DNA from 2 places in the Conexibacter sp. JCM 18997 genome. Region 1 is predicted to be linked to the other one. Evidence: riboswitches for the same ligand, from Rfam matches in the RefSeq annotation. Region 1 holds a riboswitch; the other holds the start of a gene.
The links. A riboswitch is a leader RNA that binds a small molecule or an ion and turns the genes downstream of it on or off. The one in region 1 is predicted to bind cyclic di-AMP.

Region 1 (4,754 bases):
AACGTCGGCATGGCCGTCGCCGGCGACGACGCGCTGGTGGTGCCCACCGTGTTCGACGCCGACACCAAGTCGCTGGGCGAGATCGCCCGCACCACCCGGGCGCTCGCCGCCGCCGTCCGCGACGGCTCCGTCCGCCCGCCCGACCTGTCGGGGGGCACGTTCACCGTGTCGAACCTCGGCATGTTCGGCGTGACCGCGTTCACCTCGGTGGTCAACGCGCCCCAGGCGGCGATCCTGTCCGTCGGCGCGATCGAGCCACGTGCGGTGGTGCGCGACGGCGAGCTCGTGGCCCGCCACATGATGACGGTGACGATGGCCAGCGACCACCGGATCCTCTACGGCGCCGACGCCGCCCAGTTCCTCGGGCGGGTCAAGGCGCTGCTGGAGAACCCGCTCGCGTTGGCGTTCTAGCGGCGTCGGCTTCGGCGTCGGCCGCGGACGGCTCGTTCAGCCATTCCTGCGCCCAGGCCTGCAGGGCGTTGAGCGACGGGCCCAGCGCCCGGCCCATCCGCGTGAGGTCGTATTCGACGCGCACGGGCGGCCCCGCGTGGACCGTGCGCTCGACGACGCCGCGCGCCTCGAGCTCCTTCATGCGCTCCGAGCAGAGCCGGTCCGACAGGCCCGGAATCGCGTTGACGAGCTCGGAGAACCGCAGCGGCCCGTCGTGGCGTAGGACTTCGATGATGGCCCCCGTCCAACGCCTGCCGATCAGCTCCACCGCCTCGTGGAGGTGCGGGCAGCAGGTGCAATCGGGGTCTTCGGCCATCACGAAGAGCCTACGCCCTCGGGATTACGCGGCCTGCAGCTGCCTGGTCATCTCGCTGGACCCGTCCACCGGGATGTTGCCGGCCACGTTGACCATCGCGGTGAACGTCTCCATCGAGACGTAGGCGATCGCCTCGAGCAGCTGCTCGTGCGTCCAGCCCGACTCGATGGCCTCCTCGTGGAGGTGCATCGGCGGGGTGCCGGGGTTCTCGACCAGCGCGCGCAGGAGCGCGAGCAGCGCCGCCTCCTTGGGCTCCTCGGAGCTGAACTCGCGGGCCCGGGCGATCTCGTCCTGCCCCAGCCCGGCGTTGCGGGCCAGGCGCGTGTGGAGCACGATCCCCGGCTGGGAGTCGTGGTGCTCGGCCACGCCGAGCGAGATGCGCTCGAGCGTCGAGAGCGTCAGCGAGCCGCGGCGCAGCTCGGAACGGAAGCGCGCGTAGCCGCGCAGGGCCGCCGGGGACTCGGCCAGGACGGCGAGGAAGTTCGGGAGCTGGCCGGCGCTGGCCAGGGCGCCGCGCAGCACCGGCAGCGACCCCTCCGGGGCGGTCAGGTCGTCGTGGACGGGGAATCGGCTCATCGCTGTCTTCATGGGGCGGCCCTTCGAGAATGAGGGAGAGGGTCCGGCGCTTCACAAGGTTCAGCACCTTACGATTCGTAAGGATACGCCCCGGCGCGGACGTGCGCAACCGCGATCACACGACGACGACAACCCGCTGCGGTGGCGGGCTTCGGATGGCTTGGTGTGGCGGCCGGTGCGGCCGCGGGATGGACGGCGGCGGTCAGGCGCCGGCGGCGCTGAGCACCGCGACGAGGATCAGCAGCAGGCCCAGGCCGAACGCCCACAGGGCGACGCGGTCGGGGCGGGCGCCGACGCGCTCGCTCGGGCGGCGGGACGGGCGGTGGCGCTGGGCGGTCGTGGCGTAGGGGCGCTCGCGCTCGGCCACCTGGCCGCGGATGACCACCGTGCGGCGGCCGTTGGCGGCGCGCTGCGGCGGCAGGTCCAGCGGGGCCGGGCCGGCGGGAGCGATCTGCATGTGCGCGACGACGTCGGGCTCGACGTCGTAGGACTGCTCGGGCTCGGACGCGACGACCCGCATGGGCCGGCGGGCCATCGCCGCGGCGTCGACCGTGGCGGGGGCGTCGTCGTCGGCGGCGAACGCGTCGCCGGCCTCGTCGTCGCGCTCCAGCGTCAGGACGGACCAGTCGGCCTCCCGCGGGCGGCCGATCGTGCTCAGGATCTCGAGATCTTCCGGCGAGGCCCAATCGGCAGCCTGACGGCGGGGGCGACGGGGCGGCGGGTCGGACCAGGAGTCCTGGGCTCGGGCAGCGTGGGGCATCGCTTCTCTCTTGACGGCTTACGGGGTTAGCTGACGGGCTCGCGCATGAGAGTTTCGCGCTACGCACATTGTGCGATTCGCCCCGGACGGCATCGGGTCCCCCGCTCATCGGCCGGCCTCATTGCCGGGGACGACTCAGCGGAACGTTGGCCATCCTAGCGATTCGGGAAATCCCTGCAACAGCGGTTTTCTTCTGGAAACCTGCACGGAAGATGTCAAGGCCCGCCCGACCCTGATCAGGCCGGACTTTGGGCGAATTTCCTCGTGAGCCCGGGCCTGCCGACCGGATGGTCAGCGCCGCGGTGGTCCGCCGTCAGACACGGCGGACCTCAGGGCACTAGTTGCCGCCGCGCTCCCAGGTGGCCTGCTCGGCGACGGTGCGCTCGGCCCAGGGCACGACCTCCAGCCTCGCGTCGGGGATCGGCTCGCCGCTGATCGTCGACGTGCCGAAGGTGCCGTCGGCCAACCGCTGCTCGGCCCGCTCGATCGCCGCCAGGCGGTCGCGCAGGTCCTCGGCCTGGCCCTCGTCGCGCTCCTTGTCGTACAGGTCGCTGGCCTGGTCGGCGACGTGCTGCTCCAGGTGCGGCTCGTCGTCGGGGCCGGCGTCGGGCGCGCTGGCCGAGGCCAGCAGGCCTTCGATGCGCGCACGCTCGGCCGCCAACAGCTCTTTCGCTCGGGCTTCGTCCATGGTCGATCTCCTCCTGGCGTTCGGGTTCCGACCGCCGCTGAGATCTCCGGGTCAGTGCCCGGCGACCGCCGCAACGTAGTCGGCCACGTCCTGCGCGTCCTCACCGCTGAGCAGGTCGGCCGGCATCTGGCCGATGCCGCGCGCGCGCCCCTTGGCGATCGCGTCGAGCACGAGTGCCTTGGGCGGACGCAGGGTGTCGAGGTCCGGGCCCACGCGACCGACCGCGTTGGAGGCCGACAGCGTGTGGCAGACGGCGCAGTTGGCCGCGAACATCTCGCGTCCGCGCACCTCGGCCGCGGTGAGGTCCACGCCGCCCTTCGCCTCGGCGTTCGACTCCGAGTTGTCGACCATGACAACCGTGGGGATGACGATCGCGCCGAGCACGACGAGGAGCGTGAGGCCAACGCCGAAGGCAAGGCGTCCAGCCCGGGAGCCGCCATCGTCCTCGCGATGCGGCTTGCGGGTCGCGGCCATCGCGACCAGCACGACGCCCGTTCCGATAACGACCCAGAAGATGACAAGTACAGCAATGGCCATGTCCGGGAATCTATCGGGCCGCGCCCCGGATCGGCTTGCTCATCGGCTCCGCCCCCGCGCAAAGCTCTGCACCGGCGGCGCCACCGCCCGGAACGCGCCGCCCGCAGAACCGCCTGCCGCCGCCAACGCCGCCTCGGCTTCCTCCCCCACCGCGACGCCGCTCTCGCGCGCCCCGTCCGCGCCTTCCTGCGGCACCGCGGAGGGCAGATCGTGCACCGAGGCCAGCCGCCCGGTGGGCACCTGCAGCGGCCGCAACCGCCGCACGACGACGTTGATCGCCCCGCCCGCCGACGCGTAGCGCTCCATCCGCCCCTCGGCGATCACCAGCGGCTCGGAGCGCACGGTCAGCCGGTCGCGCTCGTAGACCGGCGGCGGCACGATCAGGTTGACCGTCCCGAACTCGTCCTCCAGCAGCAGGAAGCACACCCCGTTGGCCGTCGCCGGCTTCTGGCGCGCCATCACCAGCCCGGCCAGCTGCACGTCGGTCCCGTGTCGCAGGTCCTCCAACGCCCGGCTGGACACGACGCCCTGGCTGGTCAGGTGCCCGCGCAGCAGCGCGAACGGATGGTGGGCGATCGCCATCCCGGTCGTGGCGTAGTCGGCGACCATCGCGTCCCAGTCCCCCAGTCCCGCCAGCTCCGGCGCCGCCGGCAGGTCCAGCGACAGCGCCAGCTGCGTCCCGTGATCGCCGACCGGCGTCGACGGCGCGGCCACGCCCAGCTGCCACAGCGCGGTCCGCCGGGCCACCGACGCGCCGCCCTGGCCGACCACCAGCCGGTCGCACGCGCCCGACCAGGCCAGTTGCTCCAGCGCCGGCCGTCCCGCGCCCGCCCGCGCCGCCAGGTCCTCGATCGTCCGGTAGGGCCCGCCCCGCTCGCGCTCGGCCACCAGCGCCGCGACCTCGCCGCCGCGCACGCCGTGGATGTAGCCCAGCCCGACCCGCACCGCCCCTTCCGGTGTGACCGAGCACTCGACCGCGCTGGCGTTGACGTCGGGCGCCTGGATCTCGATGCCCCGCCGCTGCGCCTCGTGCACCAGCGCGTCGGGCGGGTAGAAGCCCATCGGCTGCTCATCCAGCAGCGCGCACAGGAACTCCGGGCCGAAGTGCACCCGCAGCCAGGTCGACTGGTAGGCCAGCAGCCCGAACGCCGCCCCGTGCGCCTTGGGGAACCCGAAGCCCGAGAACCCGACGACCATCTGCCAGACCCGCTCGGCCAGCGCCTCGTCGACGTCGGCGTGCAGCGCCATCGACCCGCTCACGAACCCCGCGTGGTGAGCCTCGATCGCCGCCGACGAGCGCTTGCGGCTCATCGCCCGCCGCAGGCTCTCGGCCTGCCCGGCGGTGAAGCCCGCGAACGCCTGCGCCACCTCGAGCACCTGGTCCTGGAAGATGATCGTGCCCAGCGTGTCCTCCAGCGCCTCCCGCA
Region 2 (4,754 bases), 410 kb from region 1:
CGCGCACGAGGCCCAGGGTGCCTTCCTGGATCAGGTCGAGGAAGGGCAGGCCCTGGTTGCGGTAGTTCTTGGCGATCGAGACGACCAGGCGCAGGTTGGACTCGACCATCTTCTGCTTGGCGTCGAGGTCGCCGCGCTCGATGCGCTTGGCCAGATCGACCTCTTCCTGCGCGGTCAGCAGGCGGACCTTGCCGATGTCCTTGAGGAACAGCTGCAAGGAGTCCGTCGTCATGTCCGGGCGCAGGTCGATCGTCGCCTTCTTGCGACGGCCGCCCCGCTTGTCGGGCGCGCGCTCGACCTCGTTGGCGGCGGTCGCCGCCGGGTCGACCTCCTCCACGAGCTCGATCTCCTGCGCCTCGAAGAAGGAGTTGAGCTCCTCCACGTCGGCCTCGTCGACGTCCAACTCGGAGATCGCGCTGGCGATCTCCGCGTGCGTCAGGACGCCCACCTGCTGGCCCTTCGCCAGAAGGCCCTTGATCTCTTCGAGTTCCTGAAGCTCTGCGACTGACATCAAGTTCCGTTTCCGTCTCGCCTATGGAAGGTCAATCGCCTCGTACCCGTGCGGATTTCCGGTCTCGCAGACCGGGTGAGCTTGGTGCCTGGCGGGCGGGCGTGGATTCCATCCTAGTGCCCTCCGCGACGGCTCCCGCGGCGTTGCGCGAGAATGCTCAGGACATGGCTGCTGACGACGACTCCGACGACGTTCTCTCGCGCCTGCCGAAGACGCGCCCGGCCCGTCGCAGCACGCGACGCGCCAGCGCCGACGGCACCACGCCCGCGACCGCTCCCAAGCCTGCGGCCAAGCCGAAGACGGCCGCCAAGCCGAAGGCCGCGGCCGAGCCCAAGGCGACCGCCAAGCCGAAGGCGACCGCCAAGCCGAAGGCGGCCGCCAAGCCGAAGGCGACCGCCAAGCCCAAGCCGAAGGCGACCCCGCCGGCTCCGCCCGAGCCCGCGCCGCCGTCCGAGCGCCGCCCGATCGAGCCGCCCAGCGGCGCCGAGATCCTGCAGACCGCGGTCGCCGCGGCCAACGACATCGCGCACGTCGGGCTGGTGATCGGGCGCGAGGCGCTGAAGGCCGCGCGGTCCAAGCTGCCGGGCGGGAAGTAGCACGCCAGATCTCAGGGGGTTATGCTCCCTGGGCATTGCCGAACGCCGGTGTGCATCTGTCCACACCGGCGACGGGGAACCCACCGCGGACCGTGTCCGCATGGGGCGAGTCGGCTCAACCTTGAGCCGTAGCGGCGCTCTCAGCGTCGCGAGCCCGTCAGCTAACCCCGCAGGCCAGCCCGATCATGCTTCTGCGCCCCATTGCCATCGCTGCCGCGATCGTCGTCACCACGCTGACGGCCGGTTCCGCTGCCCTCGCCCAAGCGCCCGCGCCCACGGGCGGCGCGTCGTTCGGGGACACCGGCGGCCTGACCGTGACGCCCGGGGCGATGGTCGGCGACACCGTGAAGATCTCCGGCAAGCTCGCGTCGGCGGCCAGCGCCGGCGTGCGCGTCGAGCGCCAGGATCCCGACACCGACGCGTGGGAGGCGATCGGCCGCGGCCGGGCCGATCAGACCGGCGCGTTCACCGTCTCCTGGGCGGCCGACGCCGCCGGCCGCTACGCGCTGCGCGCCGTGCCCGACACGACGGGGGCCACCGCGGCGACGGCCGACGCGGTCGCGGGCACGGCCACCGTCTACAAGCCCACGCGCGCCACCTGGTACGGCATGTTCGGGCGCAAGACGGCGTGCGGCGTGCGGCTGTCGAAGACGACGATGGGCGTCGCCCACAAGACGCTGCCCTGCGGCACGATGGTCGCCGTGTACCTCGACGGCCGCTCGGTCGAGGTGCCGGTCATCGACCGCGGCCCGTACGCCAAGGGCGTCGCGCTGGACCTGACCTGGGCCGCCGCGCAGGCGATCGGCATGGAGGGCACCGACGCGGTCGGCTGGGCCCCCGTCGCCGACGCGCCCGCCGACGGTCGCTAGATCCTCAGGCGCCGGGCGACAGCTCCCACAGGCGCCCCAGCGGCGCCAGGTAGTAGAAGCGCCCGTCGAAGCCGGGCGTGACGATGTTCCCGGGCGCGGGCTGCGCCGACAGCGGCGCCGAGCGCGCGTGGAGCGCGCCGGTGGCCTCGTCCAGCCAGGTGACCACGTCGCCCTCGGCGCGCAGGTCGGGGATCACGATCTCGCGTCGCTTGGGCGGCCCGACGAGGGCGGTGAACGCGAACGACTGCAGGCGCCGCGTCCAGCGCACCGACAGCCCGCGGCGCGGGTCCAGGCGCAGCGCGCCCATCCGCCGCGTGGCCGTGTCGTGGGTGACGATCGTCGCGTTGCCCGCGTCCAGCGCGGCCTTGGAGACGATCCAGCTGCTGGGCGCGTGCGCATCGGCGAAGGGCTGGATGTGGAACACGCGCCTGCTGTCGCGCACGTTGACCGCCGTCACCGTCAGCGGCTGGGGCGAGGGCAGGAAGTTCGTCTGGATCACCACCCAGTCGCCCATCACGCCGGCGGCGGTGCCCGGCGTCTGCTCGCCCGTGCGGTAGGTCACCGGGCCCCAGGAGCGATCGAGCGTCAGGCGGCCGCGCGCGTAGGCGTAGCGGAACACCGTGTCGCGCCCGGCCACGTAGACGTACTCACGCCCGTCCAGCGCCGCGGCGCTGATGCGCCCGGTGCTCGGCTCGGGCGGCGTGACCTGCGAGACGATCGACAGGTCGCCGGGATCGACGATCGCGATCACCGACGGCAGCCCGTTGGCCGCCGAGCAGGCCAGGCCGCCCAGCGTGGACGGGTCCAGGCACGGGCCGCGCTCGATCTTCTTGACCGCCAGCCGCCCGTCGGACAGCACGACCATGCCGTTGTAGGCCGCGCCGGTCTGGGCCGGATCCTCGGGCAGCTCGCGGCGGGCCAGCGTGGCGCCGTCGGCCGGGTTCAGCTTGACCAGCACGTTGCCGTAGATCGCGTAGACGAAGCCGTTGCCGTGGACGAGCATCACGCCCGGGTAGCTCCACTGCCCGGCCGGCGAGGCGTCCAGGATGCGCGTGCGCCACACCTCGCGCAGGGTGCGCGTGTCGACGCGCGCGACGTACCCGCCCTGCGTCGCGGCGTCCGCGCCGTAGCCGTAGACGAACAGCTCGCCGCGGCGCCGGGTGGCGGCGATGTACGGCGTGGTGAAGTCGGCCGCGGCGGCGCGGCGGCGCACGACGACCGCGCGGCCGTGGCTGAGCTCGGCGGTGGTGCAGGTCGCCGGGAACACCTGGGTGCGGGCCGAGTCGAAGTGCTCGAACGGGGCGACGGTCCGATAGAGGCCCGAGCCCGACACGCCCGGGTGCAGCGCGGCGCTGCGCGCGCAGCGGTCCGCCGCGGAGGCCGGCCCGGCCGCCGCCAGCGCGATCGCCAGCACCCCGGCGCACGCGGCGCCGGCCCGCGCGCGCGGGCTCAAGCCTCGTCCGTCAGCGCCGGCTCGTCGATCGCCGCGCGCTTGTCGGCGGTGATGCTCTCCTTGAAGCCGCGGATGCTCTCCCCCAGCGCGCGGCCGGCCGAGGGCAGCTTCTTCGGGCCCAGGATCAGCAGGGCGACGAGCGCCACGAGGGCGATCTCCATCGGACCGATGTTCGGCATTCCCATCACTCCTTGGGTGGTTCTGCGGACTCGTCGGGGTCGACGGGCGCGATGCCCGTGTCGGCCAGGACGCGAATGTCGGACGGGGGCAGGTGCACGGTCACAGCATCGCCGGGCGTGCGGCTGAACGCCGTGCCGGTGTTCTGCACGAGGCACTGCACCACGGTGCCGTCGGGCAGGCCGACCACGACCTGGTGGGCGTGGCCCAGGAAGATCACGTTGCGCACCACGCCGGGCGCGCGGTTGAGCCCCGTCGCGCCCTCGGGTTCGAGCACGATCCGCTCGGGGCGGATCGTCACCTGCGCCGCGCCCCGCGTCGCCGCGGGGCCGCTGGCGGCCACGAAGCCGCGATCGGCGATGGTGATCGCGCAGCCGCCGTCGGTGGCCCCCGCGGCGACCGCGTCCAGGAGGTTCGAGGTGCCCAGGAAGTCGGCGACGAACGTCGTCTCGGGCTCCTCGTAGATGCGCTGGGGCGCGGCGACCTGCTCGACCCGGCCGTGGTTCATGACCGCGATCCGGTCGCTCATGGTCAGCGCTTCCTCCTGGTCGTGCGTCACGTAGATGAACGTGATGCCGACCTCCTGCTGGAGCGTCTTCAGCTCGACCTGCAGGACGCGCCGCAGCTTGGCGTCCAGCGCGCCGAGCGGCTCGTCGAGCAGCAGCACCGAGGGCTTGAGCACGAGCGCGCGGGCCAGCGCGACGCGCTGCTGCTGGCCGCCGGAGAGCTGCTGCGGACGGCGCTGGGCGAACGCGTCCATCTGCACGAGCGCCAGCGCCTCGTTCACGCGCGGCGGGATGTCGCGGCGCGCGACCCCCTGGCGCTTGAGGCCGAAGGCGACGTTGTCGGAGACCGACAGGAACGGGAACAGCGCGTAGCTCTGGAAGACCGTGTTGACCGGTCGCCGGTGCGGCGGCGTGCGCGTCACGTCGACCCCGTCGAGCAGCACGGTCCCGCGCGTGGGCTCCTCGAAGCCGGCGACCATCCGCAGCGTCGTCGTCTTGCCGCAGCCCGACGGGCCGAGCATCGAGAAGAACTCCCCCGGTGCGATCTGCAGGTCGATCCCGTCGACGGCCGTGAAGTCGTCGAACGTCTTGAACAGCCCCTCGAGGCGGACTTCCCCGCTCATGCGCGCACTCCAGCCTGTC

Region 2: linked by a shared signal. The riboswitch ahead of ACZ5UI_RS26320 (septal ring lytic transglycosylase RlpA family protein) and the one ahead of ACZ5UI_RS02095 (hypothetical protein) in region 1 are both predicted to bind cyclic di-AMP.

What each region holds. Positions count from the first base shown of each region.
Region 1 is NZ_AP043885.1:393,635-398,388, reverse strand. Features, by position in the region: gene ACZ5UI_RS02110 (dihydrolipoamide acetyltransferase family protein) at 1-411, shown strand, start outside; gene ACZ5UI_RS02105 (winged helix-turn-helix transcriptional regulator) at 371-766, opposite strand; gene ACZ5UI_RS02100 (carboxymuconolactone decarboxylase family protein) at 791-1,342, opposite strand; gene ACZ5UI_RS02095 (hypothetical protein) at 1,545-2,102, opposite strand; cyclic di-AMP (ydaO/yuaA leader) riboswitch at 2,103-2,253, opposite strand; gene ACZ5UI_RS02090 (TraR/DksA family transcriptional regulator) at 2,440-2,790, opposite strand; gene ACZ5UI_RS02085 (c-type cytochrome) at 2,842-3,327, opposite strand; gene ACZ5UI_RS02080 (DNA polymerase III subunit alpha) at 3,367-4,754, opposite strand, start outside.
Region 2 is NZ_AP043885.1:5,246,151-5,250,904, reverse strand. Features, by position in the region: gene ACZ5UI_RS26330 (sigma-70 family RNA polymerase sigma factor) at 1-511, opposite strand, end outside; gene ACZ5UI_RS26325 (hypothetical protein) at 676-1,107, shown strand; cyclic di-AMP (ydaO/yuaA leader) riboswitch at 1,134-1,298, shown strand; gene ACZ5UI_RS26320 (septal ring lytic transglycosylase RlpA family protein) at 1,293-1,976, shown strand; gene ACZ5UI_RS26315 (hypothetical protein) at 1,981-3,429, opposite strand; gene ACZ5UI_RS26310 (twin-arginine translocase TatA/TatE family subunit) at 3,426-3,590, opposite strand; gene ACZ5UI_RS26305 (ABC transporter ATP-binding protein) at 3,614-4,735, opposite strand; gene ACZ5UI_RS26300 (ABC transporter permease) at 4,732-4,754, opposite strand, start outside.